One region of the Erwinia pyri genome, then DNA from elsewhere that is predicted to be linked to it. Evidence: predicted binding sites of a transcription regulator. Region 1 holds the regulator's gene; the other holds the start of a gene.

The links. Region 1 encodes ArgR, which controls arginine synthesis, uptake and breakdown. Its sites were predicted from a motif close to ANTGAATAAAAATACANT; they were not measured.
Region 2: the regulator ArgR is predicted to act here: its motif matches at 3,380-3,397, upstream of argC (N-acetyl-gamma-glutamyl-phosphate reductase).

What each region holds. Positions count from the first base shown of each region.
Region 1 is NZ_CP132353.1:497,649-512,793, reverse strand. Features, by position in the region: gene zapE (cell division protein ZapE) at 1-674, opposite strand, end outside; gene zapG (Z-ring associated protein ZapG) at 862-1,263, shown strand; gene degQ (serine endoprotease DegQ) at 1,361-2,731, shown strand; gene degS (outer membrane-stress sensor serine endopeptidase DegS) at 2,808-3,866, shown strand; gene mdh (malate dehydrogenase) at 3,911-4,846, opposite strand; gene argR (transcriptional regulator ArgR) at 5,281-5,751, shown strand; gene Q3V30_RS02425 (hypothetical protein) at 5,836-5,958, opposite strand; gene yhcN (peroxide/acid stress response protein YhcN) at 6,241-6,504, shown strand; gene yhcN (peroxide/acid stress response protein YhcN) at 6,613-6,882, shown strand; gene Q3V30_RS02410 (barstar family protein) at 7,017-7,286, opposite strand; gene Q3V30_RS02405 (NAD-dependent succinate-semialdehyde dehydrogenase) at 7,338-8,792, opposite strand; gene aaeB (p-hydroxybenzoic acid efflux pump subunit AaeB) at 8,906-10,864, opposite strand; gene aaeA (p-hydroxybenzoic acid efflux pump subunit AaeA) at 10,879-11,811, opposite strand; gene aaeX (p-hydroxybenzoic acid efflux pump operon protein AaeX) at 11,819-12,022, opposite strand; gene aaeR (HTH-type transcriptional activator AaeR) at 12,293-13,210, shown strand; gene tldD (metalloprotease TldD) at 13,339-14,784, opposite strand; gene yhdP (AsmA2 domain-containing protein YhdP) at 14,868-15,145, opposite strand, start outside.
Region 2 is NZ_CP132353.1:4,322,826-4,337,970, reverse strand. Features, by position in the region: gene ppc (phosphoenolpyruvate carboxylase) at 1-1,936, opposite strand, end outside; gene argE (acetylornithine deacetylase) at 2,181-3,332, opposite strand; gene argC (N-acetyl-gamma-glutamyl-phosphate reductase) at 3,510-4,514, shown strand; gene argB (acetylglutamate kinase) at 4,530-5,306, shown strand; gene Q3V30_RS20515 (argininosuccinate synthase) at 5,329-6,543, shown strand; gene argH (argininosuccinate lyase) at 6,638-8,011, shown strand; gene Q3V30_RS20505 (glutathione peroxidase) at 8,121-8,852, opposite strand; gene oxyR (DNA-binding transcriptional regulator OxyR) at 8,979-9,905, shown strand; gene sthA (Si-specific NAD(P)(+) transhydrogenase) at 9,879-11,279, opposite strand; gene fabR (HTH-type transcriptional repressor FabR) at 11,473-12,123, shown strand; gene Q3V30_RS20485 (YijD family membrane protein) at 12,135-12,488, shown strand; gene trmA (tRNA (uridine(54)-C5)-methyltransferase TrmA) at 12,516-13,616, opposite strand; cobalamin riboswitch at 13,743-13,921, shown strand; gene btuB (TonB-dependent vitamin B12 receptor BtuB) at 13,994-15,145, shown strand, end outside.

The DNA.
Region 1 (15,145 bases):
CAGAGGTGAGCAGAGGTCAACGTCCGCAGGCGGTAATCAATACCGGCATCAACGTTCATGACGTCGCAATGTTGCTTAATCATCTCAATGGCGGGCAGAAAGCGGGCACGCTGCAGGCCATTGCGGTAAAGATCGTCTGGCGGAATATTGGAGGTGGCGACCAGCGTAATGCCTCTGGCGAACAGCGCCTCCATCAACGTCCCCAACAGCATTGCATCGGTAATGTCAGAGACAAAAAATTCGTCAAAGCAGAGCAGGTCAGTTTCACTCTTGAAACGATCGGCAACGATCTGCAACGGATCGCTCTGGCCCTGTAATTCGGTCAGCTCCTGATGGACGCGCAACATAAATCGGTGGAAATGCAAACGCTGCTTGCGCTCACCAGGAATAGACTGAAAAAAGAGATCCATCAGCCAGGTTTTTCCTCGCCCCACTCCGCCCCACATATAGAGCCCGCGAACCGGCGCCGGAGAACCCGTTTGTCCCTTACCCAACAGCTTATTCAGCTTGCCAAATAGTCCCTTTCCAGCGGGTGCAGGGTGCGGCTCAACCTGAGTCAGGGCCTGAAAAATCCCGTCCAGACGGGTCATTGCTTCACGTTGAACATCGTCAGGCTGAAATTCACCTTTATCCAGCGCCTGCTGGTACAGCGTCAAAGGAGAGAGCGTTTGCATAATTTAGTCACATTTCCTGAAAAATTCGGTGCGCCAGGTGTTTGATTGTCGAAAAAAAGGCCGCTCTACACTAAGCGATGCAGCCTCAGGATTCCACTTCCATCAGATTAGCGGTTATAGTGGCAGGTAGTGAACTGGCGTTGGCCAGTAGCCCTTACGGAACAACGAAGACAACACGGGAGTTATTATGACCTGGGAATACGCGCTTATTGGGTTGGTAGTGGGATTAATCATCGGCGCGGTGGCAATGCGTTTCGGTAACAGGAAGCTGCGCGAGCAGCGAAGCATGCAATATGAGCTGGAAAAAACCAAAGCGGAGCTTTCCGATTACCGTGAAGAGCTGACCAGCCACTTTGCACAGAGCGCTGAGCTGCTGGATAACATGGCGCGGGATTACCGCCAGCTTTATCAGCACATGGCGAAAGGATCGAACGATCTGCTGCCTAACCTTCCGGGTGAAAAGAACCCGTTTGCTTATCAGTTAACGGAATCTGAAGCGGATAACGATCAGGTTCCTGTCCAGATGCCGCGCGACTATCCCGACAGCGCATCAGGATTACTTCGCGGCGACCGTGCTGCGCAGAAATAATCAGGTTATAAGGGCGCAGCGCGCCCTTTTTAATTCTTTTTATCCAGCAATTGAGTTTCCAACTTCCCCTTTAACCGGTAGCGAGAGCGTCGTAACGATGAAGAAAAAATCCTTACTTTTAAGCGCAGTGGCATTGAGCGTTGGTTTGAATCTGGCCCTTGCTCCACAAGCTTTTGCTACGCTGCCTGCGCAGGTGGAAGGGCAGCCGCTGCCAAGCCTGGCGCCGATGCTGGAGAAAGTGCTGCCGGCAGTGGTCAGCGTGCATGTGGAAGGGACGCAGACGCAATCGCAGGAGATCCCGGAGCCGTTAAAACGCTTCTTCGGTCAGGGCGGCGCGCAGGGTGATACTCAGCCTCAGCCGTTTGAGGGGCTGGCCTCCGGCGTGGTGATCAATGCCGAAAAAGGCTACGTGCTGACCAACAATCATGTGGTGAATGGCGCCGATAAGATCAGCGTGCAGCTGAGCGACGGACGGGAATTTGACGCCAAACTGCTGGGGCACGATGAGCAGACCGATATTGCGCTGGTGCAAATCAGCGGCGCAAAAGGGCTGACGCAAATTAAAATTGCCGATTCCGACCAGCTGAAAGTGGGCGATTTTGCCGTTGCCATCGGCAACCCGTTTGGATTAGGGCAGACAGCGACTTCCGGGATTGTTTCCGCCTTAGGGCGCAGTGGGTTGAATCTGGAAGGGCTGGAAAACTTTATTCAGACCGATGCAGCCATTAACCGGGGAAATTCCGGCGGCGCGCTGGTGAATCTTAACGGTGAGCTGATTGGCCTGAATACCGCCATTCTCTCCTCTGCCGGCGGCAATATCGGCATCGGCTTTGCCATCCCGAGCAACATGGCGATGAACCTGGCGCAGCAGCTGATTGAGTTTGGCGAGGTTAAACGCGGCCAGCTGGGCATCAAGGGCACCGAGATGACCGGTGAGATGGCGAAAGCCTTCAACGTAGACGTTCAGCGTGGCGCCTTCGTCAACGAAGTGTTGCCAGGCTCTGCCGCAGCTAAAGCAGGCATTAAATCTGGCGATATCATTACCACGCTGGATGATAAGGCAGTAGAGAGTTTTGCTGCGCTGCGCGTAAAAATTGGCACCACCGCGCCAGGTAAAGATGTGAAGGTTGGCCTGCTTCGCGAGGGCAAACCCATGACGGTGACCGTTAAGCTGGATACGAGTAGCCAGACCACCGTCAGCGCCGAGCAGATGACACCAGCTCTTCAGGGCGCGACGTTAAGCGACGGCGCGGCAAAAGATGGTACCAAAGGTGTCATTATCGATGCTGTTGGGAAATCTACCCCAGCCGAGCAGTTCGGCTTGCAGAAAGGCGACGTCATCGTCGGGCTCAACCGGGCCAAAGTGGAGAATCTGGCAGAGCTGCGTAAATTGCTGGAGGCCAAGCCTTCCCTGCTGGCGCTGAATGTGATCCGCGGCGACGAGAACATCTACCTGCTTTTACGCTAAATCATGAAGCGGACACCTGCGTGTCCGCTTAACTCATGTTATCCTCCCGGAGTTGATTCACTCACCTTGTAAAGCCATGTTTCCTAAACTTTTGCGTTCAGTGCTTATTGGCCTGGTGGTCGCGGGTCTCTTGCTGGCTGCCCTGCCGGCGCTGAGGATCGGCAGTGACTTTTTCTCTCACAAAGATGACAGCGCCGATGAGACGCCTGTCAGCTATAACTCTGCCGTGAGAAGGGCCGCGCCAGCGGTGGTGAATGTCTATAACCGCAGCGCCAATGCCTCTGCAGATAACCTGGAGATCCGTACGCTGGGCTCGGGGGTAATCATGGATGGTCGGGGCTATATCCTGACCAACAAACATGTGATTAACGATGCCGATCAGATCATCGTTGCGCTGCAGGATGGCCGTATTTTCGAAGCGATGCTGGTGGGTTCAGACAGCCTGACCGATCTGGCAGTGCTGAAAATAACCGCCTCTGCTCTTCCCGTTATCCCGATCAACCCAAAACGCATTGCCCACATCGGCGATCTGGTGATGGCTATCGGCAACCCCTACAACATTGGCCAGACCGTGACGCAGGGGATAATCAGTGCCACCGGCCGCGTAGGCTTAAGCCCTTCACGCTACCAGAACTTCCTGCAGACCGATGCCTCTATCAACAAAGGCAACTCCGGCGGCGCACTGATCAACTCGCTGGGTGAGCTGATGGGAATCAATACGTTATCCTTTGATAAAAGCAACGATGGCGAAACGCCGGAGGGCATCGGCTTTGCCATCCCTACCGCGCTGGCGGCAAAAATTATGGATAAATTGATCCGCGATGGACGGGTTATTCGCGGCTTTATTGGTATCAGTGGCCGCGAAGTGCCTCAGATGCACGGGCAGAACAACGGTCTTGATCATATTCAGGGAATTGTAGTGACCAACGTAGCGCAGGGTGGACCAGCCGCTAAAGCAGGCCTGCAGGTCAATGACGTGATTACCAGCGTAAACCATAAACCTGCAATTTCCGCGCTTGAAACCATGGATCAGGTCGCTGAAATCCGGCCCGGTACGGTGATTAACATGGATATCATTCGCAACGATCGGAAAATGACGCTGCCAATCACGGTGCTGGAATATCCGGGGACTTAGGCAGGAAAATCACAGAGGGCCAGGGTAGTTGGCCCTCTGCTCAGTTATTTGACGAACTCTTCGCCCAGGGTAATATCTTTTTTCAGCGTATCAAGCATGCCGGTTAACGCCTGCTGTTCAAACGCGCTCAGCGTACCAATTGGCTTGCGCTCGGCAACCCCATTTTTGCCCAGCAGCAGCGGCTGCGAGAAGAAGCGGGCATGTTCGCCATCCCCTTCCACATAAGCGCACTCAACCACATTGCTTTCGCCGTTCAGCGCCCGCACCAGTGAAAGACCAAATTTCGCGGCCGCCTGTCCCATCGACAAGGTGGCAGAGCCTCCACCAGCTTTCGCTTCCACGACTTCCGTTCCCGCATTCTGAATGCGTTTGGTCAGGTCAGCCACTTCCTGTTCGGTAAAGCTGACGCCCGGGATCTGAGAGAGCAGAGGCAGAATGGTAACGCCGGAGTGACCGCCTACAACAGGAACGTTAAGCTCGGCAGGGTTTTTGCCTTTCAGTTCAGCCACAAACGTGTTGGAGCGGATGATGTCCAGCGTGGTGACGCCAAACAGCTTGTTCTTATCGTAAACGCCCGCTTTTTTCAGCACTTCGGCAGCAATAGCCACCGTGGTATTGACCGGGTTGGTAATCACGCCAATTAAGGCTTCAGGACAGGTGCTGGCAACCTGTTCAATCAGATTACGCACAATGCCAGCATTGACGTTGAACAAGTCGGAACGATCCATACCCGGTTTACGGGCAACACCGGCGGAGATCAGCACCACATCGGCGCCTTTAAGCGCCGGAGTGGCATCTTCGCCGCTGAATCCTTTGATGGTGACGGCGGTAGGGATGTGGCTCAAGTCAACCGCAACGCCAGGCGTAACGGGAGCGATGTCATACAGAGAAAGGTCTGAACCCGCCGGAAGCTGGGTTTTAAGCAGAAGCGCGAGAGCCTGGCCAATACCGCCGGCTGCGCCGAGAACTGCAACTTTCATCCTGAACTCCTTATAAGTGTACGAAATGTGCCGTGAATCCATCTGGTTAAGAATAGACGACCCGTAAGGTCAAACGCGAATGCTTCACTAAAGTTTCGGGCGCTATGCCTGAAAACGCTGAGGCGAGTGAGATTGACCGCATTACCGGAAACGCTATTCGTAGCCGTCTGCAGACAACATGTTTCGGCGTTACATTACACCCTTAGCGCTCATCAGAACAACATCATTTTAATAACAATTCGTTTACTTTTCGATCAAGAATAGCGCGCTATAACGCATTTTTTTCATCAGCAATATTTGGTAAACTGCCGCTCCGCCTGACGCACCTGCCAATTAAAAAGCTTATACATTGCATAATAATTCATATAATTGCATAATAATGTAATATCCCTCTTGGGCTTTCCCTTATACACACCGACTTTTAGCGGACACTTATGCGTAATCCATCAAAACAAGAAGATCTTATCAAAGCCTTCAAAGCGCTGTTAAAGCAGGAGAAGTTCAGCTCCCAGGGCGAGATTGTGGCCGCACTGCAGGAAGAGGGTTTTGACAATATTAATCAGTCAAAAGTGTCGCGTATGTTGACTAAGTTTGGCGCGGTACGCACCCGTAATGCCAAAATGGAGATGGTTTATTGTCTGCCCGCCGAACTGGGCGTGCCGACTACCACCAGTCCGCTAAAGAATCTGGTGCTGGATATCGACTATAACGATGCGCTAATAGTTATTCATACCAGCCCGGGCGCGGCTCAGCTCATCGCCCGCATGCTCGACTCACTGGGTAAACCAGAGGGTATTCTCGGTACCATCGCCGGAGATGACACTATTTTTATTACCCCTGCGCGTACCGTAACGGTTAAGAAGCTGATTGAAACAATCCTGATTCTCTTTGAGCAGGAGTTTTAAGAGACGCCAGTCAGGCGCGCTACGCTAACGCTCCTCACTTCGCTCTCTCAAAAGCCGGCTATTGTCGGCTTTTTGCTGGCGTCTTTACTCCAGTCCCAACCTCAGCTCCCTCTCCCTCTCCCTCTCCCTCTCCCTCTCCCTCTCCCTCTCCCTCTCCCTCTCCCTCTCCAGCATGATGAACTGCCATAACGGCGCAGAAACAGCCATAAAAACTGGATACTCCCGTCTCACGGTGTGATCCACCACAAATTAGCGCACAAATGGCTAAATTAACCTATCTCTATGTTTTTACATGTATTTAACAATCCATGCGCGAATTATAAGCATTTTTTATAACTTAAGGTTATTAAAAAGCGCGAATGGAGGAAAGGATCACAACAAAAGATTATTAGCATGCTATTAATTTTTTAGGTGATTAGATCTATACTTCTTTTCGTGATGAGAATCACATTAAACAGAAAGATAAAAACAGACTGCGAGGAATAAACCATGAACATTAAAACCAGTATTGCCACATTAAGCCTTCTTTCCGCCCTGTCGTTTGGTGCTTTTGCAGCTGAATCTGTCAACGCGGATCAGGCGCAAAATCTGCAATCTGTAGGTACCATTTCTGTAAGCGGCGTCGCAGGTGCGCCCATGGATATTAAGCAGAAACTGAGTGATAAAGCGGATGCGCAGGGTGCGAACGCTTACCGTGTTGTAGAGGCTTACAACAACGGTAATTACCATGCGACTGCTGAACTGTACAAATAGACGAATCAGTTATAAACCTGTTTTAACCTGACACTACGGTAACCCCAAGAATAATAAACGCTTTACAGCCCTTTCGGTTACCGCTCAACCCTATGTGGAGCATGAATCATGAAAACTAAAATCGCTATCGCTGTACTCAGTCTGGCTTCCGTTCTCTCTTTCGGTGCCAGCGCCGCTAACCTTGTGACTGACCAGCAGGCTGCTGAGCAAAATCTGCAGTCAATGGGCACCGTAAGCGTAAGCGGGATTGATGGAGCCCCAACCGATATCCGTCAGGCGCTTTCCCAGAAAGCTGAACAGCAGGGTGCCAGCCATTACCGTGTGATTGAGGCCTATAACAACGGCAACTACCACGCTACGGCTGAGCTGTATAAATAAGCGCTATTTTGCGGGCATGTCGTCGAAGCCTGCCTGCAGCCGGCATTGTTTACACCCTATCCAAAGCATTCCTCGTCAGTATGACGAACCCTTTGGCCCCGTTTGTCGGGGCCTTTTTTACCCTGCCACTGCTTTCATCGAACGTTGAAGCGGAGCTGCCCCTCCAGCTCCTCTTCAGCTTCTTCAAATAGCAGGATCAGCGCCCCATATCGCCTTTTCTGACCTTTTCCCAGATGAATAAAAGTTATCTCCAGCGGCAAAGGGAGCACGCTTGCTTTCACCGCCTCCCATAAACCGTCTAAATCCGTTACGGTCAAATCGGCAAGAGCAAAACGTTCGCTGAACTGGCGGAAAAAATGCGCCTGATCGACTATTTCATCAAAATCAAATGTCTCTGTTCTCATGTTGGCCGCTCCGCGAGGCAGACATCTGGGCGGTGTTATCCGCCCGTTGAGTTACAGTCCCCCTATATGCAGGGCTTTGACTTCCAGATACTCCTCCATGCCCAAAACCGAGCCTTCACGTCCCAGTCCGGACTCTTTAACGCCACCGAAGGGCGCCAGCTCAGTGGATACGGCACACTCATTAATGCCAATCATGCCGCTTTCCAGCGCGGCTGAAACGCGGAACACGCGCTGCAGATCCTGCGTATAGAAATAGGCTGCCAGACCAAACTCCGTTTCATTGGCGCGACGAATCACCTCCTCTTCATCATCAAAACGGAAACAGGCCGCTACGGGGCCAAAGGTTTCTTCTCTGGAGAGTTTCATCTTCTCGTTAGCTTCTGCAATCACCGTTGGCTGCCAGAAATTACCGCCCAGCGCATGGCGTGCTCCGCCGGTCACGATCCTGCCGCCATTGGCTACGGCATCGTTGACGTGCTCCTCCACTTTTTCCACGGCGGAAGCTTCAATCAGCGGCCCCACAATAACGCCCTCTTCCATCCCATTACCCACCTTGAGCTTGCTCACCTCTTCGGCCAGCTGGCTGACGAAACGATCGTAAACGCTGTTGTGGATAAAGAAGCGGTTTACGCTAACGCAAACCTGCCCAGCGTTGCGGAACTTATTGGCAATGGCACCTTTAACTGCCGCCTCTATATCTGCGTCTTCAAAAACGATATAGGGCGCATTGCCGCCCAGTTCCATCGACAATTTTTTCATTGTTTCTGCAGCGTTACGCATCAGCAGTTTGCCAACGGCAGTGGAACCGGTGAAAGAGATTTTTCTTACCGCTTTACTGGCCATAATGGCGTCGCTGATGGCGTGCGTGTCGCCCGCCACAGCGTTCAGTACCCCATCCGGCACCCCCGCTTTTTGCGCCAGCGCCAGCAATGCAAAGGCGGAGAGCGGCGTATTGTTGGCAGGTTTAATGATGCCGGTGCAGCCTGCGGCCAGCGCCGGCCCGAGCTTCCGGGTCAGCATCGCCATCGGGAAATTCCAGGGGGTTATTGCCGCAACCACCCCTACAGGCTCACGCGTAGCCAGAATGCGCGAGCCAGCTTTAGCCGGAGGGATGATTTCACCATTTGCGCGTTTAGCCTGTTCAGCAAACCACTGAATAAAGCTGGCTGCATACTCAACCTCGCCTTCAGCCTCTTTAACCGGCTTGCCCTGCTCAGCCGTCATCAGCTGGCCCAGCCAGCTTTTATTTTCAATCATCAGCTGATACCAGCGATAAAGGATCTCGCTGCGCTCTTTCGCCGTTTTTGCACGCCAGGCCGGGAAGGCTTTTTCCGCGGCATCAATGGCCTGCTCCGTTTCCGCTTTCCCCGCTTTTGCCACCTGCGCGATAACCTCGCCAGTTGCCGGATTAAGGACATCGAAGGTTGAAGTGCCGCGCAGCCACTGACCACCCGCAAAGTAGCCGGTCTGGAATAGCGCATTGTCCTGGAGCGTGGAGGTGCTCATGGTGTTCTCCTCAGTGAATGACCAACATAATAAAATTAAGTATAGATGGCACACGTTGAGGCGGGAGAGAGCAGAAAGGGAAAGCGCTGATACCGGACGGTATCAGCGTTGAATCAAATTTTGATCAGGGTGTTTTGGTATTTTTTCAGCATGAAAGCGAGCCTTTGTACCGGTTCGGTCACGCTTAGCGGTGCCTCGTAATAACGCAGCTTTTCCTGGTAGACCTCCAGTTCAGCCAACAACCGTTCAAAGTAATGCTGGCGTTTAGAGTCGGTACCGGAGGCAATCACCCGATCGGCGGTATGTCGCAGCTGTTTATGGTAAGCCGACAAGTCGCTGTTCACCGGGATATCTGCATCCCGCAGTCGCTGATGTCCGATGATCAACGTCAGGGCTATACGGTATTTATCGATGTCGCCGGGGAACATATTCAGCAGCATAAAGAGCTGTTGATAGAGCGCGGGAAGGTGGTTCTCACGACGGCGGGCCTGATTGGTGGTCATGGCAGAGACGGCGGCATACATAAAGCGGTTAAGCAGAATGCGCCCCGTACGCGCTTTAGAGGTGTCGCGGATCAGCAGGATCACCAGCAGCGCAAGGAAACAGCCAATCGCCTGACCGAGCGCATTATCCAGAAATGCACTGACGTTAAAGGTCATTGGATTATCCAGCGTGATGATATTGATTGTCCCCACCAGCGCACCCAGCGTGCCAATTTGCCGCCGCTGGATCAATATTCCGCCGATAAAAGCCATCACGCCAAGGGCAATGCACAGTAACAGCATACTTTGCTGAGTAGCCGGCATGATCACCATGTAATAGAGCGACCCCAACGGAATTGCCACTATCATGCCGTAGAGGAAATCTTTCGCCATCATCAGCGGATTAGGCATGCGCATCGCCAGCGCGGTGATTACCGCCAGCATCACCATCGCTCCGCTTCCGGAGGTCCAGCCGCTCCACAGCCAGAAGAGCGATCCCACGGAGGTAGCCACAAACGTACGGATGCCGTTAATCAACGCATGCCTGGTTTCGGCAGAACGCATTTTGACTACCGGTTCATCGTTCAGCACTTCCTGTTCAATACGGCTGATACTGCTGTTGGTATGGATCCCTTTCAGCAAAAGCAGATAACGCGTGGCGGCCACTACCCAGTTACGGATGGTCACCGGCGTGTTTTTGCTGCCGCTACGGGTGATCACCCGACGCATGATTTTCATGCGTTTGTGGATATCACCAATGTTCTCTACCGGCTTCTCAAAAAAGATATGGAACTGCGGGGGAACATACTCCTTACGGGAGTTCTGTATAAGAAAGGTTTCTGCAGCCTGGGTAATCAGCGTAAGCGAGAGAGTGTTCAGGGCGCGCATCCGCTCGTCAATCTTCTGCCAGCGACTGGACTCCATCATCAGATTGCCGCGCATGCCGTTCAGCGCGGAGGTGCGACGTACCAGCCCTGTCCAGAGCTTGTCCACCTCTTCCCGGTCACCGTGGGCGATGCAAAGCTGCATCAGCTTATACTGGTCTACCAGCAGCGCATCAATTTCCCGATCGATATCGTTTTTAATTGAACGGGGAGAAAACAGCATATCGGCCAGGATGGCGCAAACGATGCCGATAATGATCTCGCTGCAGCGCTCCACCGCAAACTGCGGAGCAAGAAGAACAGAGCCGTTGGCATCCACGCTGACCACGATAATCAGCGCGGTATAGCCCGCCAGCCCCAGCGCATAGGAGTTTTCAACCCGGATCAGTGAAGAGAGCCAGACGCAGAATCCCGCCCAGAGACAGCAAAGCAGCAGCATCAGAGCGGGGGCGCGAATGGTGGCTATCATGATGGTCAGCGCCGCAATACAGCCCAGGAAGGTGCCGATAATGCGTAGCATGCCACGGTGGCGGAGGGCGCCAGAAAAGGGATCGCCCCCGGCGGCAAACGCCGTCCCGCCTGCCACGATGCAGGCGGTCATCACCGCCCAGCGGGGTGTTTCCAGATTAAAGTGAAAGCCGATAAGCAGAGCCAGCAAAATAGCGAAGGTCAGCTTGATCGGGAACCGCAAACGGTGCCACTGCATAGATGCGCCCCTGGTTAGCCGAACTCACGCAGGCGATGCATCAGTTTCATCATCGGCGACATCTCTTCGGGTTTACGATCCTGCGCACCGGTCACCACCACAGTGGCTGTGGTACCCGATGGGTAGAGATTCCCCTGCTGCTGGTCCAGATGAATGCGTACCGGTACGCGCTGCGCCAGGCGCACCCATTCCAGGTTGGAGTCGATGGTAGCCATGCCTTTGCTGTCGATGGTGCTGCTGCTGTTCGTCACGCCTGCGGCAATACTGTCAACCGTGCCGTGCAGAACCCGGTTGCTGCCCAGCGGAGTGATTTCAACCCGATAGCCCGGGCGGACCCCCTCCAGCTTGGTTTCTTCCATATAGGCCAGCACATAGAAAGTGTGCTGCTGAACCAGCGCCACCGCCGTGGAGCCGCGGGTGATAAATTCTCCCCGGTAGACGTTCAGGTTGGTGACCCAGCCGTCGGAAGGCGCTTTTACCACGGTACGGGCGAGATCCAGCTTAGCCGTGTCGCGAGTGGCAACAGCTTTCGCCAGTTGATGTTCCGAAGTCTGGTAATCGTTATTAGACTGCTCAATGGCTTCACGGGACATGGCGGAAACGCCAAGCTGATTACGACGGCTTGCTTCACGCCGTTTCTCATTTACCAGCGTCTGGTAGTAAGCCACATCCGCTTCAGCTTCATCTAAAGCCTGCTGATAACGGGGCTGATCGACCACAAAAAGCACCTGGTCTTTTTTTACCAGTTGGTTATCACGAACGCGTACGTCGGAAATCAGCCCGCTGACGTCGGGCGCAATAGCCACAACATTAGCGGTAAATTTTGCATCACGCGTCCAGGGGGATTCGGTGTAGAACACCCACGCGCGGAAGATAACGATGACGGCGACGATCACCAGAATAATGGTGATGGCGTATCGGGCAATTTTAGTTGTTAGCGCTTTCACTAAGACCTCAGACAAACAATCGGGAAACCAGGTAGAACAGGCAGCAATAAAGCGCCGTATTAAACAGTGCAGGATGCCAGACCAGGTCATAGATCCCGGTAGGCGTCAGCAGGCGACGCACCAGCCAGAACAGCATCAGTGACACGATAATTTCAAAGAAGATGGGCGGAAACGAAAGCCCAAATATTACAATAACCGGAAGCACACTCATCTTTTTTCCTTGTCAGTACCTTGCCGGGCACGCGCCTTGCGACAGGCTCCCTTCCTGATAAGGGGGCACCGATCTACAGGTTGAAGGTAATTCATGACGGTAAACTGCCAGATCATCCTAACCGGCGCTCAATGAATCATAGCGTATCCATGAGCCAGCATAGTGACGAGTAGAGTTACAAGAGAGTAACCCGGCGATGCTATAGTAACGCGCCTGACTATACGTTTTCTACCTAATGTGATCTAAATCACTTTTAAGCCAGAGTTAATAATGGAAAGATTGAAAGGCATGTCGGTCTTTGCCCGGGTAGTGGAGCTGGGTTCCTTTACGGCCGCGGCACAGCGGCTGCAGATGAGCGTTTCCGCCGTCAGCCAGAGCGTGGCTAAACTGGAAGATGAACTTCAGGTGAAGCTGCTGAACCGGAGCACGCGCAGCCTTGGACTGACGGAAGCGGGAAAAATTTATTTTCAGGGTTGTCGGCGCATGATGCATGAGGCCCAGCAGGTTCATGAACAGCTGTATGCGTTCAATAACACCCCTGTTGGCGCGCTACGCATCGGCAGCTCCTCAACAATGGCGCAGAATGTGCTGGCGACGATGACGGCTGAAATGCTGAAAGAGTACCCCGGCCTGACGGTAAGCCTGGTGACCGGTAATCCTGCCCCTGACCTGATTGCTGACGGACTGGATCTGCTAATCCGCGTGGGCGCGCTTCAGGACTCCAGCCTCTTCTCACGCCGCCTGGGTTCGATGCCGATGGTAGTCTGCGCAGCGAAAAGCTACCTGACGCTGCACGGCACCCCGGATAATCCTGCTGATATCGGCAAGTTTTCCTGGCTGGAATACAGCATTCGTCCCGATAATGACTTTGACCTGATTTCGCCAGAAGGGGTCTCTATTCGCCTTTCCCCTCAGGGCCGTTTCGCCACCAATGATTCACAAACGCTGATCCGCTGGCTGGTTTCCGGTGCCGGGATCGCCTATCTCCCTCTGATGTGGGTGATAGAGGAGATCAATGCCGGGAAAGTGGACATTCTGTTTACCCATTACCATTCTGCTCCAAGACCGGTCTATGCCGTCTATACGCAGAAAGACAAACTGCCGCTGAAGGTGGAGGTCTGCATTAATTATCTGACGGAGTATTTCGATAAAGTGGCGGATATCTATCAGGAGTCACGGCAGGAGTAGCCGCAGCGAAAAAAAACGGAGCGCCAAAAGCGCTCCATTCACGGATTCCAGTCAGAGACAATCTGCCTCTTACAGAAACAATCGCCTTCACAGAAATAGAGGCTGACTGTTCCGCTGCAGAGGGAAAATCAGGCGGTGCCGCCCACCGTCAGCTTATCCAGCTTCAGAGTTGGCTGACCTACGCCGACCGGCAGGCTCTGCCCCTCTTTACCACAAACGCCAACGCCTTTATCCAGCGCCAGATCGTTGCCGACCATGGAAATTTGCTGCATCGCTTCAATGCCGGAACCGATCAGGGTCGCGCCTTTGACCGGCTTAGTGACTTTACCGTTCTCAATCAGGTACGCCTCAGAGGTGGAGAAGACAAACTTACCGGAAGTGATGTCCACCTGGCCGCCGCCAAAGTTTGGTGCATACAGGCCATACTCCACGCTTTCAATAATTTCCTGCGGCGTTGATTTCCCGGCCAGCATATAGGTGTTGGTCATGCGTGGCATCGGTAAATGGGCGTAAGATTCACGACGGCCGTTGCCGGTCGGGTTCACGCCCATCAGCCGCGCATTCAGCTTATCCTGCATGTATCCTTTCAGAATACCGTTTTCAATCAGCACGTTATACTGGCCCGGCACTCCTTCGTCATCAACCGCGAGCGAGCCGCGCAATCCTTCAATAGTTCCGTCATCTACCACGGTACAGATTTCGGAAGCGACCAGCTGCCCCATCTGCCCGCTGAACACCGAAGTGCCACGGCGATTAAAATCACCTTCAAGGCCATGCCCTACAGCTTCATGCAGCAGCACGCCAGGCCAGCCAGCACCCAGCACCACCGGAATCGTCCCGGCAGGCGCGGCCACGGCATTCAGGTTGACCAACGCCATCCGCACCGCCTCGCGAGCCCAGGCTTCTGCCCGCATCTCGCCAGACTCATCGGCCAGGAAAAATTCATAACCAAAACGCCCGCCGCCGCCGCTGGAGCCGCGTTCACGCTTGCCGTTTTCCTCAACCTGCACGCTGACCGAGAGACGCACCAGAGGGCGCACATCGGTCGCCAGCGTCCCGTCGGTCGCCGCCACCAGGATCAGCTCATAAACGCCGCTCAGGCTGGCGCTCACTTCCTGCACGCGCTTATCTGCGGCACGGGCAGCGCTGTCAACGCGATGCAACAGCGCAATTTTCTCTTCGCGAGTCAGGCTCTGTAACGGATCTGCCGTTGGATAAAGCGACCGGTGCATCACCGCGCCCAGGGTATGCGATTTGCCATTTCCCTGCTCGCGTACAATGCTGCGCGCCGCCGTGGCGCTCTGCGTCAGGGCATTCAGCGTAATCTGGTCGGCATAGGCAAAACCGGTTTTCTCACCGCTGACGGCACGCACGCCGACGCCCTGATCGATATTCCAGGAACCATCTTTAATGATGCGGTCTTCCAGTACCCAGGATTCATGATAGCTGGATTGAAAATAGAGGTCGGCATAATCCAGTTTACGTTCAGACAGCTGACCGAGAAGGGAAAAGAGATCCTGTTGATTAATGTTGTTCGCAGTTAGTAACTGCTCACTTACCAGATTCAGACTCATGTATTCTCGCTCTGTTTGGATGAGCCAGTAATCGCTGGCATCGCATCTCTATAGCCTGAGGCAATTCGCAGGTCACGTCAAATTCACTTCGCGCTCTTTTCACGCGGCTTACGCAGCACTTCATCAATTTGCGGTTTATCAATGGGGCCGGAAATATGATAGCGAAGCACCGAAATTTTGTTCCAGAGCGGCCCGAGAACTTTACTGGCAGCAAACACCGCTGCGCCCACCACAGGATTGACGGCAAAGGCGGCGGCGACGCCTACCGTAGCCGAAATCTCAGGTGCAACAACGGCTTCCATATCGATCTGCCGCTGTACCAGGTCCATCCTGCCCTTCATGGCAATATCCGCCTCCAGTC
Region 2 (15,145 bases), 700 kb from region 1:
GAGGCAGCAGGTTAGCCTCCAGAATGGCGCCGGTATAGAGCGACAGACTGCTGATGGTGACTTCCGGCAGGCCATATTTAAAGCGGATCATCTCACCCTGTTCGGTGACGCGCAGACCGCCCTTCAGGCTGCCTGGCGGCTGGGAGAGCAGTGCCGCATGGGCAGGTGCGCCGCCACGGCCAATAGAGCCGCCGCGTCCGTGGAACAGCGTCAGCGCGATACCGGCTTTCTCGCAGGTCTTAATTAACGCATCCTGAGCCTGATACTGCGCCCAGCTTGCCGCCATGACGCCCGCATCTTTTGCCGAGTCGGAATAGCCAATCATCACCATCTGCTTGCCCTGAATGATGCCGCGATACCAGTCAATATTCAGCAGCTGGTTCATCACATCATTGGCGTTGTTCAGATCGTCCAGCGTTTCAAACAGCGGCACGACTGGCAGGGTGAACGGAATGCCAGCTTCTTTCAGCAGCAGATGCACTGCCAGCACGTCGGAGGGGACTTTCGCCATCGAAATCACGTAGGCGGCAACAGAGCCTTTCGGCACTTCAGCGACGACGCGGCAGGTTTCCAGCACTTCACGCGTTTCGGCACTCGGCTGCCACTGACGTGGTAACAGCGGGCGCTTTGAATTCAGCTCGCGGATCAGGAACGCCTGTTTGTCCGCTTCCGACCAGCTTTCATAATCGCCTAAGCCCAGGAAGCGGGTGATTTCGGCGATGGCTTCAGTATGGCGGGTACTCTCCTGGCGGATATCGATACGCACCAGCGGCACGCCGAAGCATTTCACGCGGCGCAGCGTATCCAGCAGCTGCCCGTTAGCGATAATGCCCATGCCACAGGCCTGCAACGACTGATAACAGGTGTAGAGCGGATCCCACAGCTGGTCATTGGAAATCAGCAGGTCGGCCGGACGCGGCAGACGTTCACCTTTCAGACGACGCTCCAGGTAAGACTGGGTGCTCATCAGCTGACCGCGCAGGTTCTTCATGATCTCACGGTAAGGTTCCAGCGCTTCAGGATTGCCGCACAGTTCACGAACCTCTGGCGTACATTCCGACATGGAGAGTTCAGAAACCAGCACTGCGATATCACGCAGGAAGAGATCCGTTGCCTTCCAGCGGCTGAGCTGCAGCGCATGGCGGGTAATATCAGCGGTAACGTTCGGGTTCCCGTCGCGGTCGCCACCCATCCAGGAGGTAAACTGAACCGGCACAAAGTCTACCGGCAGCTTCACGCCGAACGAGGCTTCAACCTGCTCATTCAACTCACGCAGGAAGCCAGGCACGCCTTCCCACAGGCTATTCTCCACCACGGCAAAGCCCCACTTGGCCTCATCGATCGGGGAAGGGCGATATTTACGGATCTCATCGGTATGCCAGGCCTGGGCCACCAACTGGCGAAGACGGCGCATAATCAGCGATCGATCGTAATCAGAAAGATCGTTGTGATCGAGCTGCTTCAGGCAGCTGTTCACCTCCACCAGCTTGTGGATCAGCGTCCGGCGGGTAATTTCTGTCGGGTGAGCGGTCAGCACCAGCTCCAGTGAAAGTGACTCGATCGCTTCGCGGATCTGCGCTTCGGTCAGGTTTGGCTGCTGCTTCAGCCGGTCAAAGACCTTGCTGAGCATCTCAGGGTGATGGGCCCCTTCACCTTTGGGCGAAATGGTATGGTACTGCTCGGCAACGTTGGTGAGATTCAGAAACTGGCTGAAGGCGCGTGCCACAGGCAGCAACTCATCATTTGACAGGTTTTGCAGCGTTGACAGCAATTCTTTGCGATGAGCGTCATTTCCCGCACGGGATGACTTAGAGAGCTTGCGGATAGTTTCCACCCGCTCAAGGATGTTCTCTCCAAGCGCATCCTTTATCGTATCCCCGAGCAGTTTGCCGAGCATACTGACATTACTTCGCATTGCGGAATATTGTTCGTTCATATGATCCCTGACACCCTTCTTGTTATGTCACTTTATTTCACCGTTGCCGGCATAACGTTACCTTTTATCTAGCCACGTTCGTAACCGTTCGTCAAATGACTTAAATCTGACGAATTCTGCGGCTAAATCACGGGAATTTATGAAATTTAATTACGGCGAAGCGAGATAAGTTATTCTTATCATGAAAGTCGGAACAATTCTGGGGCAAGACGCTGATTCTGTAGTGAAATGCCCCGAATGTCATTTAATGGTGGCAGAAATGCTGCACGACCTGGGCGATCAGTTCGCGCGTTGGTTTAATAAATGCGGTATCGATATATTCATCCGGCTGGTGTGCCTGATTGATCGATCCCGGACCCAGCACCAGCGTCGGGCATAACTCGTTAATGAAGGGCGCTTCGGTGCAGTAGTTAACGATTTCCGTCTCTGTTCCCAGCAATTTCTCCACAACCTGCACTAACTGATGATTACGCGGACATTCGTAGCCCGGAATAGGCGGATGCAGCTCGCTGACGGTCACGCGTCCTGGCCAGCGCTCACTGACCGGTGCCAGCGCCTCATTCAGCAATCCTTCCAGCTCGTTCAGTGACAAGCCGGGTAACGGGCGGATATCCATATACATGTCACAGCAGGCGCAGATGCGGTTCGGTGCATCACCACCGTTGATGTAGCCAAAGTTCATGGTGGGATAGGGGATAGCGAAGCCGTCGTGATGATAGCGCTCTTTCAGCGTGTTACGCAGGCCCATCAAATGCGTGATCGATTCATGCATCAGTTCAATAGCGTTCACGCCACGAGCCGGATCGCTGGAGTGGCCAGACTGGCCCTGAATACGGATCGCCTGCGATAAATGACCTTTATGGGCACGAACCGGTTTCAGCGACGTTGGCTCGCCGATAATGGCGCAGTCGGGACGAATAGTGGTGTTCTCGGAGAAATATTTCGCGCCGGCCATGGTGGTTTCTTCATCGGCGGTGGCCAGGATATAGAGCGGTTTCTCCAGCTTTGTCACATCAACATCGCGCAGGGTATCTAAAATAAAGGCGAAGAAGCCTTTCATGTCCGCGGTGCCCAGCCCATAGAGCTTGTTATCGTGCTCCGTCAGCGTGAAGGGATCGCGCGTCCAGCGGCCATCGTCAAACGGCACGGTATCGGTATGACCTGCTAACAGCAGGCCGCCCGCGCCGCTGCCTGTTTTCGCCAGCATATTGAATTTATGACGCGTACCGGGGACGGGCTGCACCTCAACACTGAAACCAAGGTCGCGAAACCAGCCAGCCAGCATATTGATTAAAGTTTCATTACTCTGATCGATGGCGATGTCGGTTGCGCTGATTGACGGTGTGGCAATCAACTCACGGTAGAGCTCGATAAAAGGCGGTAATTTTGTCTTCACTGTTGACAGTCCTTGCGTTAGGATAGTATCAATATTCATGCAGTAATAGTGAATAAAAATACATTAATGGCGTACGGATGGCAACGTTCCAGAGTCCAGCGCCGCTCGCATGGGAACCCAGCGTAAACTGCTGCATCCCGAAATTTTGAGACCGAACCGAATAAGGTAGTCAGTCTGATGTTGAACACGCTGATTGTTGGTGCCAGTGGCTATGCTGGCGTAGAGCTCGCGACTTATCTGAATCGTCATCCACAGGTGAACATAACCGCTTTGGCGGTTTCAGCGCAAAGCCCGGACGCAGGAAAATTGCTTTCCGATCTTCATCCGCAGCTGAAAGGCATCCTTGATATGCCGCTGATGCCCCTGAGCGGCGCGGCAGAGTATGCGGAGAAGGTGGATGTTGTTTTCCTGGCGACCGCGCACGAAGTCAGCCATGACCTTGCGCCGGAGTTTCTTGCTGCAGGTTGCGTGGTATTCGATCTCTCTGCGGCTTTCCGCGTAAACAGCGAAAGCTTCTTCACCGACTATTATGGCTTCTCACATCAGCATCAGGCATGGCTGGAAAAAGCGGTCTATGGTCTGGCTGAATGGCAGCATGACCAAATTAAAGAAGCTCAGCTGATCGCTGTACCGGGTTGCTACCCCACCGCGGCGCAGCTGGCGCTGAAGCCGCTAATCGAAGCGGATTTACTGAATAACGCACAGTGGCCGGTGATCAATGCCACCAGCGGCGTCAGCGGCGCCGGACGCAAAGCGGCCATGGGGACCAGCTTCTGTGAAGTCAGCCTGCAGCCTTACGGCATCTTCACCCACCGCCATCAGCCAGAAATTGCCGCGCACCTTGGCGTGCCGGTGATTTTCACCCCGCATCTGGGCAACTTCCCTCGCGGTATCCTGGCGACCACCACCTGTCGGTTGAAAGCAGGCGTCACGCGCGAGGATGTGGCTGAAGCCTTCCATAATGCCTATCACGATAAGCCGCTGGTTCGTCTGTATGACAAAGGTGTGCCGTCAATTAAAGGCGTGGTCGGGCTGCCGTTCTGTGATATCGGCTTCGCCGTGCAGGGGGAACATCTGATTGTGGTTTCGGCAGAGGATAACCTGCTGAAGGGGGCGTCATCTCAGGCGGTACAGTGCCTGAATATTCGCTTCGGCTTCCCGGAAACTCAGTCACTTATTTAATCAGCGGATACGATTATGACCAATCCTTTAATTATCAAACTCGGCGGCGTGCTGCTGGACAGCGAAGAAGCGCTGGCGCGTCTGTTCGATGCGCTGGTGGCTTACCGCGCCACGCACCAGCGTCAGCTGCTGATCGTGCATGGCGGCGGCTGTCTGGTTGACGAGCTGATGAGCAAGCTGTCGCTGCCGGTGAAAAAGAAAAATGGCCTGCGCGTCACGCCAGCCGATCAGATCGATATCATCACCGGTGCGCTGGCCGGAACCGCCAATAAGACCCTGCTTGCCTGGTCAAAGAAACAGGGCATTGAGGCGGTCGGACTCTGCCTGGGCGACGGCGGCAGCGTTAACGTTGAAGCCTTCGATGAAGAGCTTGGCCACGTCGGGCAGGCTACGCCAGGTTCGCCGGTGCTGATTAATACCTTACTGACGGCGGGCTTCCTGCCGGTAATCAGCTCCATCGGCATCACTCAGGATGGCAAGTTAATGAACGTCAATGCCGACCAGGCAGCGACCGCGCTGGCCGCCACGCTGGGCGCAGATCTGATCCTGCTCTCCGATGTCAGCGGCATTCTGGATGGCAAAGGCCAGCGGATAGAAGAGATGACCGCCGCTTACGCCGAAAAGCTGATTGCTGAAGGCGTCATTACTGACGGCATGATTGTGAAAGTGCATGCTGCCCTGGACGCGGCCCGTACGCTGGGCCGTCCGGTGGACATCGCCAGCTGGCGCCATGCTGAGCAGCTGCCAACCCTGTTTAACGGCGTGTCGATTGGCACCCGGATCCTCGCTTAACAAAGTATTCAAGGAAAAGACAATGCAAGACAAGAGCATCAAGAAAATCGTACTGGCTTACTCCGGTGGTCTGGATACTTCCGCGATCATTCCATGGCTGAAAGAGAACTACGGCGGCTGTGAAGTGGTGGCGTTTGTAGCGGATATCGGTCAGGAGCGCGGCGATCTGGAAGGCGTTGAGCAGAAAGCGTTGCAGTCCGGTGCCTCTGAATGCCACGTGGTCGATCTGCGTGAAGAGTTCATCAGCGACTACGTCTATCCCGTTCTGCAGACCGGTGCGCTGTATGAGGGCACCTACCTGCTCGGGACCTCTATGGCGCGTCCGATCATCGCCAAAGCCCAGGTTGAGCTGGCGCTGAAAGTGGGTGCAGATGCCCTGTGCCACGGTGCGACCGGTAAAGGTAACGACCAGGTTCGTTTTGAAACCACCTACACCGCGCTGGCTCCTCAGCTGAAAGTTGTAGCGCCATGGCGTGAATGGGACCTGCGTTCCCGCGAAGCGTTGCTGGACTACCTGAAAGAGCGCAATATCCCGACCACCGCATCGCTGGAGAAGATCTACAGCCGTGACGAAAACGCCTGGCACATCTCCACCGAAGGCGGCGTGCTGGAAAGCCCGTGGAATGCGCCGAATAAAGATTGCTGGGTCTGGACCGTGGATCCGCTGGAAGCGCCGGATCAGCCTGAGCAGGTCACCGTTTCCGTAGAGAAAGGGCGTGTGGTTGCCGTCAACGGCAAAACACTCAGCCCGTACCAGTGTCTGGAAGCGCTGAACACGATCGGTGCGAAGCACGGTGTGGGGCGTATCGATATCGTGGAAAACCGTCTGGTGGGGATCAAATCCCGCGGCTGCTACGAAACGCCTGGCGGCACCATCATGGTGAATGCGCTGCGTGCGGTAGAGCAGCTGGTTCTGGATCGCGACAGCTTCAAATGGCGCGAGCAGCTGGGTCATGAGATGTCTTATGTGGTTTACGACGGTCGCTGGTTTGCGCCGCTGCGCAAATCGATTCAGGCTGCGGCTGAATCCCTGGCAGCAGACGTAAATGGTGAAGTGGTGCTGCAGCTCTATAAAGGCCAGGTGACTGCGATTCAGAAGAAATCGGCTAACAGCCTCTATTCAGAAGAGTTTGCTACCTTCGGCGAAGATGAAGTGTACGATCACCGTCATGCCGGCGGTTTCATCCGTCTGTTCTCACTCTCTTCACGCATTCGTGCGCTGAACGAAAAGAAGTAATCTGCCGCTAAGGCACTCAGCGCCGGGGAGAGACGAACGCTCCCCTGGCGCTCCGCATTCTATTTCTCACCAAACGAATTAATGGAGCACTGACATGGCACTTTGGGGTGGACGGTTTACGCAGGCAGCAGATCAACGTTTCAAACAGTTTAATGACTCACTGCGCTTCGACTATCGTCTGGCAGAGCAGGATATTATCGGATCCGTTGCCTGGTCCAAAGCGCTGGTAACGGTCAATGTTCTGACAGCCGAAGAGCAGCAGCAGCTGGAAAGCGCGCTGAACGTCTTGCTGGAAGAGGTGCGGGCGAACCCGCAGCAGATCCTTGAAAGCGATGCCGAAGATATTCACAGCTATGTTGAGGGACGCCTGATTGAGAAAGTGGGCGCACTCGGCAAAAAGCTGCATACCGGCCGCAGCCGTAATGACCAGGTGGCGACCGATCTCAAACTGTGGTGCAAAGCGCAGGTCAGTGAACTGCTGATCGCCTCGCGTCAGCTGCAGCAGGCGCTGGTGGCAACGGCCGAAGCCAATCAGGATGCCGTAATGCCGGGGTACACTCACCTGCAGCGTGCCCAGCCGGTGACGTTTGCGCACTGGTGCCTGGCGTATGTAGAGATGCTGGCCCGTGACGAAAGCCGCCTGCAGGATACGCTCAAACGTCTGGACGTCAGTCCGTTAGGCTGTGGCGCCCTGGCCGGTACCGCCTATGAAATCGACCGTGAGCAGCTGGCAGGCTGGTTAGGCTTCGCGTCTGCCACCCGCAACAGCCTGGATACGGTCTCTGACCGCGACCATGTGCTGGAGCTGCTTTCCGATGCCTCTATCGGCATGGTGCACCTCTCCCGTTTCGCGGAAGATCTGATTTTCTTCAATACCGGCGAATCTGGCTTTGTCGAACTCTCTGACAAGGTGACTTCAGGCTCATCCCTGATGCCGCAGAAGAAAAATCCCGATGCGCTGGAGCTGATCCGCGGTAAATGTGGACGTGTACAGGGCGCGCTCACCGGCATGATGATGACCCTGAAAGGCCTGCCGCTGGCTTATAACAAAGATATGCAGGAGGACAAAGAGGGGCTATTTGACGCGCTGGATACCTGGTCAGACTGCCTGCATATGGCGGCGCTGGTGCTGGAAGGTATTCAGGTGAAGCGCCCTCGTTGTCAGGAAGCGGCGGAGCAGGGTTATGCCAACGCCACCGAACTGGCGGATTACCTGGTTGGCAAAGGCGTGCCGTTCCGTGAAGCTCACCACATTGTGGGTGAAGTGGTGGTCGCTGCTATTCAGAAAGGCGTGGCGCTGGAAGCGCTGAAGCTGGAAGAGCTGCAGGCCTTCAGCAGTGTGATTAACGACGATGTTTATCCGGTTCTGTCGCTGCAATCCTGCCTGGATAAGCGTAATGCCAAAGGCGGCGTTTCCCCTCACCAGGTCTCTCTGGCAATTACAGAGGCGAAGAACCGTCTGGCCTGATTAAAAAAAAGGCGGGCACAAAGGCCCGCCAAAAAATATTTCGACTTTATTTTACGTTCTCGGCACATAAGAGGGCGGGTCAGTGTGGCCTGACCCGTCCAGCTTATTCTTACGCTACAAAAAACTTCTCAAGGTCATCGCTACCGCCGATGTGGCGTCCACCGATAAAGACCTGTGGCACGGTTGCACGACCGGTGACAGCTCTCAGGCTGACGGTGGTGGCATCCTGACCCAGCACAATCTCTTCATACTGAATACCGCGATCCAGCAGCATCTGTTTGGCTTTGGCACAGAACGAACAGCCTGGCTTGGTGAACAGCGAAACGGACTCCTGTAACTTAACTTCCGGCGCCAGATAGCGCAGCATGGTGTCGGCATCAGAGACTTCAAACGGGTCGCCCGGCTTGTTGGGTTCTACAAACATCTTTTCCACCACGCCGTTGCGTACCAGCATGGAGTAACGCCATGAGCGGGGACCAAAGCCCAGATCCGCTTTCTCAACCAGCATCTCCATACCGCGGGTAAATTCGCCGTTACCGTCCGGAATAAAAGTGATGTTCTCAGCGTGCTGATCGGCTTTCCAGGCGTTCATCACAAAGGTGTCATTCACGGAGACGCAAAGGATGCTGTCCACGCCATGCTTTTTAAATACGTCAGCCAGCTCGTTATAGCGCGGCAAATGGCTGGACGAACAGGTTGGCGTAAAGGCGCCTGGCAATGAAAAAAGAATCACAGTTTTGTCTTTAAACAGCTCATCAGTTGTGACGTCGACCCAGTTGTCGCCCTGACGTGTGTGAAAAGTGACCTGTGGGACGGACTTACCTTCCTGACTTGCAAACATAAACTACCTCTTATTTAAGGGGACTCTTGCGAACGGGGGACATTATTGCTGTCTGCACTTGATAGGGCTAATCGTTGATTGCTATCCTATCTATCGCCACGGACTATCGTGGCCCGGAGGATAAAAATGAATATTCGTGATCTTGAATACCTGGTGGCACTGGCCGAGCACCGCCATTTCCGGCGTGCGGCAGATTCCTGTCATGTCAGCCAACCTACCCTGAGCGGGCAGATCCGCAAGCTTGAAGATGAACTGGGCGTGATGTTATTAGAGCGCACCAGCCGAAAGGTGCTGTTTACTCAGGCCGGACTGCTGCTGGTCGATCAGGCACGCACGGTGCTGCGTGAGGTGAAAGTGCTGAAGGAGATGGCGAGCCAGCAGGGTGAAGCGATGTCCGGGCCGCTGCATATTGGCCTGATCCCGACGGTCGGGCCTTATCTGCTACCGCAGATTATTCCGACGCTGCATCAAACGTTTCCGAAGCTGGAGATGTATCTGCACGAAGCGCAGACCCAGCAGCTGTTGGCACAGCTGGACAGCGGTAAGCTGGACTGCGCTATCCTGGCGCTGGTGAAAGAGTCGGAAGCCTTTATCGAAGTGCCGCTGTTTGATGAGCCAATGAAGCTGGCAGTGTATCAGGATCACCCGTGGCATGACCGCGATCGCGTGCCGATGTCCGAACTGGCTGGTGAAAAGTTGCTGATGCTGGAAGATGGCCACTGTTTGCGCGATCAGGCGATGGGATTCTGCTTCCAGGCGGGTGCGGATGAAGATACCCATTTCCGGGCAACAAGCCTTGAAACGCTGCGTAACATGGTTGCCGCCGGAAGCGGGATCACGTTACTGCCGTCGCTGGCCGTGCCGAAAGAGCGGGTAAGGGACGGCGTCTGCTATCTCTCCTGCTATAAACCGGTGCCACAGCGCACGATAGCCCTGGTCTATCGCCCTGGGTCGCCACTGCGCAGCCGCTATGAGCATCTGGCAGAGGCGATTAAAACCCATATGCAGGGCTATATGGATACGCCGTCAGAACAGCCGGTTCAGGCCGTTTAACGCCGCTACGCGGTACGCTTCGGCCATGGTTGGATAGTTAAAGGTGGTATTCACGAAGTACTCAATCGTGTTGCCACCGTTTTTCTGCTCCATGATCGCCTGGCCGATGTGGATGATCTCCGCCGCTCGCTCGCCAAAGCAGTGGATCCCCAGGATCTCTTTCGTTTCACGATGGAAGAGGATCTTCAGGCTTCCCACGTTCATGCCGACAATCTGCGCCCGCGCCAGATGCTTAAACTGTGCACGGCCCACTTCATAAGGCACTTTCATCGCCGTCAGCTGCTGTTCGGTTTTTCCTACGGAGCTGATCTCCGGAATGGTATAAATGCCGGTAGGGATGTCCTCAATCAGATGGGCAGTCGCTTCCCCTTTGATCATCGCCTGTGCAGCGATACGGCCCTGGTCGTAGGCGGCAGAAGCCAGACTTGGATAGCCGATCACATCACCCACCGCATAGATGTGCGGCTGGGCGGTCTGGTACATGCTGTTTACCTTCAGCAAGCCGCGTCCGTCCGCTTCCAGACCCACATTTTCCAGCGACAGTGAATCGGTGTTCCCGGTACGTCCGTTAGCGTAGAGCAGGCAGTCAGCTTTCACCTTTTTGCCTGACTTCAGATGCATGATCACGCCGTCGCTGACGCCTTCAATTTTTTCAAACTCTTCGTTGTGGCGAATCACCACGCCGCTGTTCCAGAAGTGATAGGAAAGCGAATCTGAAATCTCCTGATCGAGAAACGCCAACAGGTGATCCCGGGTGTTGATCAGGTCAACCTTCACGTTCAGCCCACGGAAGATCGAAGCATACTCACAGCCAATGACCCCGGCGCCGTAGATGATAACGTGGCCAGGTTCATGATGCAGATTCAGGATAGAGTCGCTGTCGTAAACGCGCGGGTGGGTAAAGTCCACGTCAGCAGGGTGATAGGGGCGTGAGCCGCAGGCGATAACGAATTTTTCTGCCGTCAGACGCTCGACGGTGCCGTCATGGCTCTCTATCTCAATCGTATTGGCGTCAATAAACCGCGCATCACCCTGATAGAGTTCGCAGCGATTGCGCTCATAAAAGCCCTGACGCATCCGGGTTTGTTGACTGATCACGTTTTCCGTGTGGTTAAGAATATCAGCAAACGAGGAGCGGAGAAGACGGGTGTGGTCACTGTAGAGCGGATTCTGGTTGAATTCGATAATGCGGCTGACAGCATGGCGCAGCGCTTTGGAGGGGATGGTTCCCCAATGCGTACAACCGCCGCCGATGTTGTGATAGCGCTCGATAACGGCAATGCGTGCGCCCTGTTTGACCAGCCCCATCGCAGCGCCTTCACCGCCGGGACCGGAACCAATCACAATGGCGTCGTAATCATAAGACTGTTGCATACCAATACGTCCTATTTTCTTATACAATTTTTCAACGAGATCATAACATCCCCTTGACCACTTCCCAATTCTAACCGACTTTTTTGCCATCATTTGACAAAGTGTGGGGTTAACAGGCGTTCACAAAGTAGATGCCGCTGTACGCTGAAATTTTTGTTATAGTGCCGGACAAGCAAGTAAAACAGGCACAAACATGGCTACCTTAGGCGTCAGAGCGCAACAGAAAGAACGGACGAGACGTTCGCTGATTGAAGCGGCATTTAGCCAGCTAAGTGCCGAGCGGAGTTTCGCCAGCCTGAGCCTGAGAGAGGTCGCCAGAGAGGCAGGGATCGCGCCCACCTCATTCTATCGTCACTTTCGTGATGTGGATGAATTAGGGCTGACGATGGTGGATGAAAGCGGGCTGATGCTTCGTCAACTGATGCGCCAGGCGCGTCAGCGTATTGCCAAAGGCGGCAGCGTGATTCGCACCTCTGTCTCCACCTTTATGGAGTTTATTGGCAACAATCCAAACGCCTTCCGTCTGCTGTTGCGGGAGCGTTCAGGCACCTCGGCAGCGTTCCGTGCCGCCGTAGCCCGTGAGATCCAGCATTTCATTGCTGAACTGGCGGATTATCTGGAAATTGAAAATCGCATGCCCCGGAGCTTCACAGAAGCGCAGGCGGAAGCTATGGTAATTATCGTATTTAACGCCGGTGCTGAAGCACTGGATATCGATATTGACCAGCGTCGCAAGCTGGAAGAGCGTCTGGTGTTGCAGCTGCGAATGATTTCGAAGGGCGCTTATTACTGGTATCGTCGTGAACAGGAGAGGCTGGCGGTAACGCTGGAATCCCATGACTAAAGGAAAGTGACATGAGTTTAGCCGCTGGCCGGGACAGAGGTACGCTGTTGCTGGCATTTCTGACCGGATTATCGATCAACGGATCGTTTTCGGTGCTGTTCAGTTCGCTTGTGCCGTTCTCTGTTTTCCCGCTTATTGCGCTTGGCCTCTCTGCCTGGTGCCTGCATCAACGCTATCTTAACCGTTCCATGCCAGACGGCATGCCCGGGCTTGCTGCCGCCTTCTTCCTGCTGGGTATTCTTTTATACAGTGCCATTGTGCGCGCGGAGTATCCGGATATCGGTTCCAACTTTATCCCAACCATTCTGATGGTGGCGCTGGTCTTCTGGATTGGCCTGAAACTGCGCGCGCGTAAAACCAACTAATTCAGGCGACGCCGGGTCGCCCAGCGGCTAGCGTCGGGTCAGCAGTACGCCGCACTCCATATGATGCGTATAGGGGAACTGGTCAAACAGCGCCAGTTTTTCCACCTTATGCGTTTCGGCAAGCGTTGCCAAATTGTCACACAGCGTTTGCGGATTGCAGGAAATATAAAGAATACGGGGATAGGCCTGCACCATTTTTACCGTTTCTGCATCCAGACCACTGCGTGGCGGGTCAACAAAAATCGTTTCGCATTGGTAACTCTGCAAATCGATGCCTTCAAGGCGCTGGAATTTCCGCGCGCCTTTCATCGCTTCCGTAAACTCTTCCGCTGACATACGAATAATCTGTACGTTATCAATGTTATTCACCGCGATGTTGTACTGCGCCGAGGCAACGGACGGCTTGGCAATTTCTGTCGCCAGTACGCGGTTGAAATTGCGGGCGAGAGCAAGTGAGAAGTTACCGTTGCCGCAGTAGAGCTCCAGCAAATCTCCTGAGGCATTTTTCGTGACCTCCAGCGCCCATTCCAGCATCTGAATATTCATCGCCGCATTCGGCTGCGTGAAGCTGTTCTCTACCTGACGATAGACGATCTCCTTCCCGGCTACCGGCAGAGATTCGTCAACATAATCACGATCCAGGCAAATCTTGGTTTTGGTTGCGCGGCCAATCAGGTGCAGATCGAACCCCTCTGCCCGTAATGCATCCCGCAATCCTTCCGCCGCTTGCTGCCACTCCTCAGTCAGGGCGCGATGATAGAGCAGCGACACCACAATCTGATTGCTCATTGTGGAGAGATAATCGACCTGAAACAGCTTATGGCGCAGCACTTTATTATCGCGAATCAAGGCGATCAGTCGCGGCATCACTGCGTTAATAAGCTGGCTGGCGGCCGGGAAGCTCTCTACCCGAATACGCTCCCGGGTCTGCTGGTCAAAAATGATGTGGTAGAGATCGTCGCCCTCGTGCCAGAGACGGAATTCCGCCCGCATACGGTAATGGCTGACCGGTGAACGAAAGATCTCAACGTCCGGTGCGGCGAAAGGGGTCATCAACGTCCTGAGACGGATAACTTTTTCCTCAAGTTGGGCATCATATTGTTCAACGGGCAGCTGTTCGGGCGTCATGCGATTTCCTGGGTTGAGAGACTTTTATTGCCGGGCGATTGTAGGGATCTGATACGCAATGTCCAGCATTGTGCTGCGCTGACTGCTTTTGGATGTCTGGATATCTGGACTTCTCCTGGGGATGAACATAAGATGCGCTTTCCGGCCTTTCAATAAGTTAAAAGGGAATCCAGTGCAAAGCTGGAGCTGACGCGCAGCGGTATGGAATGTCGTGGCGATTGCAATGCTGACACTGTCTCACGATGGGAAGTCTTCGCCATTTAATGATTCCGAGCCCGAAGACCTGCCGGTATTACGTCGCACTTCATACGATCATCGCGTGCTATCGATCGTAGGCCTGCGGCATCCTGCATGATTTTTTGGATGCTTTGTCAAAAATGATAATCAAAAAAACGCCTCTGTTGGCTTTCAGCGCAACGGCGATTTCCCTCTGGGCGCAAAATGGCTTCGCACAGGACGCTGATACCACGCTGGTTACTACCGCTAACCGCTTTGCTCAGCCGGTCTCTTCCGTGCTGGCACCTACTACTGTGGTTACCCGTGAAGAGATCGATCGCTGGCAGTCCAAAAGTTTGACGGATGTGATGCGTCGGTTGCCGGGCGTGGATATCGCACAGAATGGCGGGATGGGCCAGCAAGCTTCAATGTTTATCCGGGGAACGGAATCAAGGCATGTATTAGTGCTGATCGACGGTATTCGCCTTAATCAGGCTGGCATCAGCGGTTCTTCCGATCTCAGCCAAATCCCGATTTCGCTGGTTCAACGTATTGAGTACATCCGGGGCTCGCGCTCTGCCGTTTACGGCTCTGATGCGATCGGCGGCGTGGTGAATATTATCACCGGGCGCAGCAAGCCGGGCACTACGCTGACGGCTGGCGCCGGCTCCAACGGCTATCAGTCATATGACGGCTCCACCCAACAGATGCTGGGGCAAAACACCCGCGTCACGCTGGCAGGCAACTACACCTATACCAAAGGGTATGATGTCGTCGCTAACTACCCGGATGCTTTTGGTGATCCTGCTCAAAAGGATCGCGATGGCTTTATGAGCAAATCGCTTTATGGTTCTCTGGAGCAGCAGTTCAACGAAGAGTTAAGCGGCTTCGTGCGCGGGTACGGTTATGACAACCGTACGGCCTATGACAATAGCCTTAGCTATGCCGTGCCTGGCGCGTTGGTCGATACCCGTCAGCTCTATAGCCAGACCTGGGATACTGGCCTGCGATTCAACCGTGATATCTATTCCACACAGCTCATCGCCAGCTACAGTCACACCAAAGATTATAATTACGATCCGCGTTTGGGACGCTATGCCAGCCCAGGCTCACTGGATGAGGTTGAACAATATAACCTGCAGTGGGGTAATACTGTCGCGCTCGGTTATGGCACCGTCAGCGCAGGTTTAGACTGGCAGAAGCAGACCTCTGAGCCCAATACTAATAATGTAAGCGAAGGGCAGGAACAGCGTAATACAGGCGTTTATGCCACAGTACAGCAAAAGCTGGGTAGCGTAACGGTGGAGGGGGCT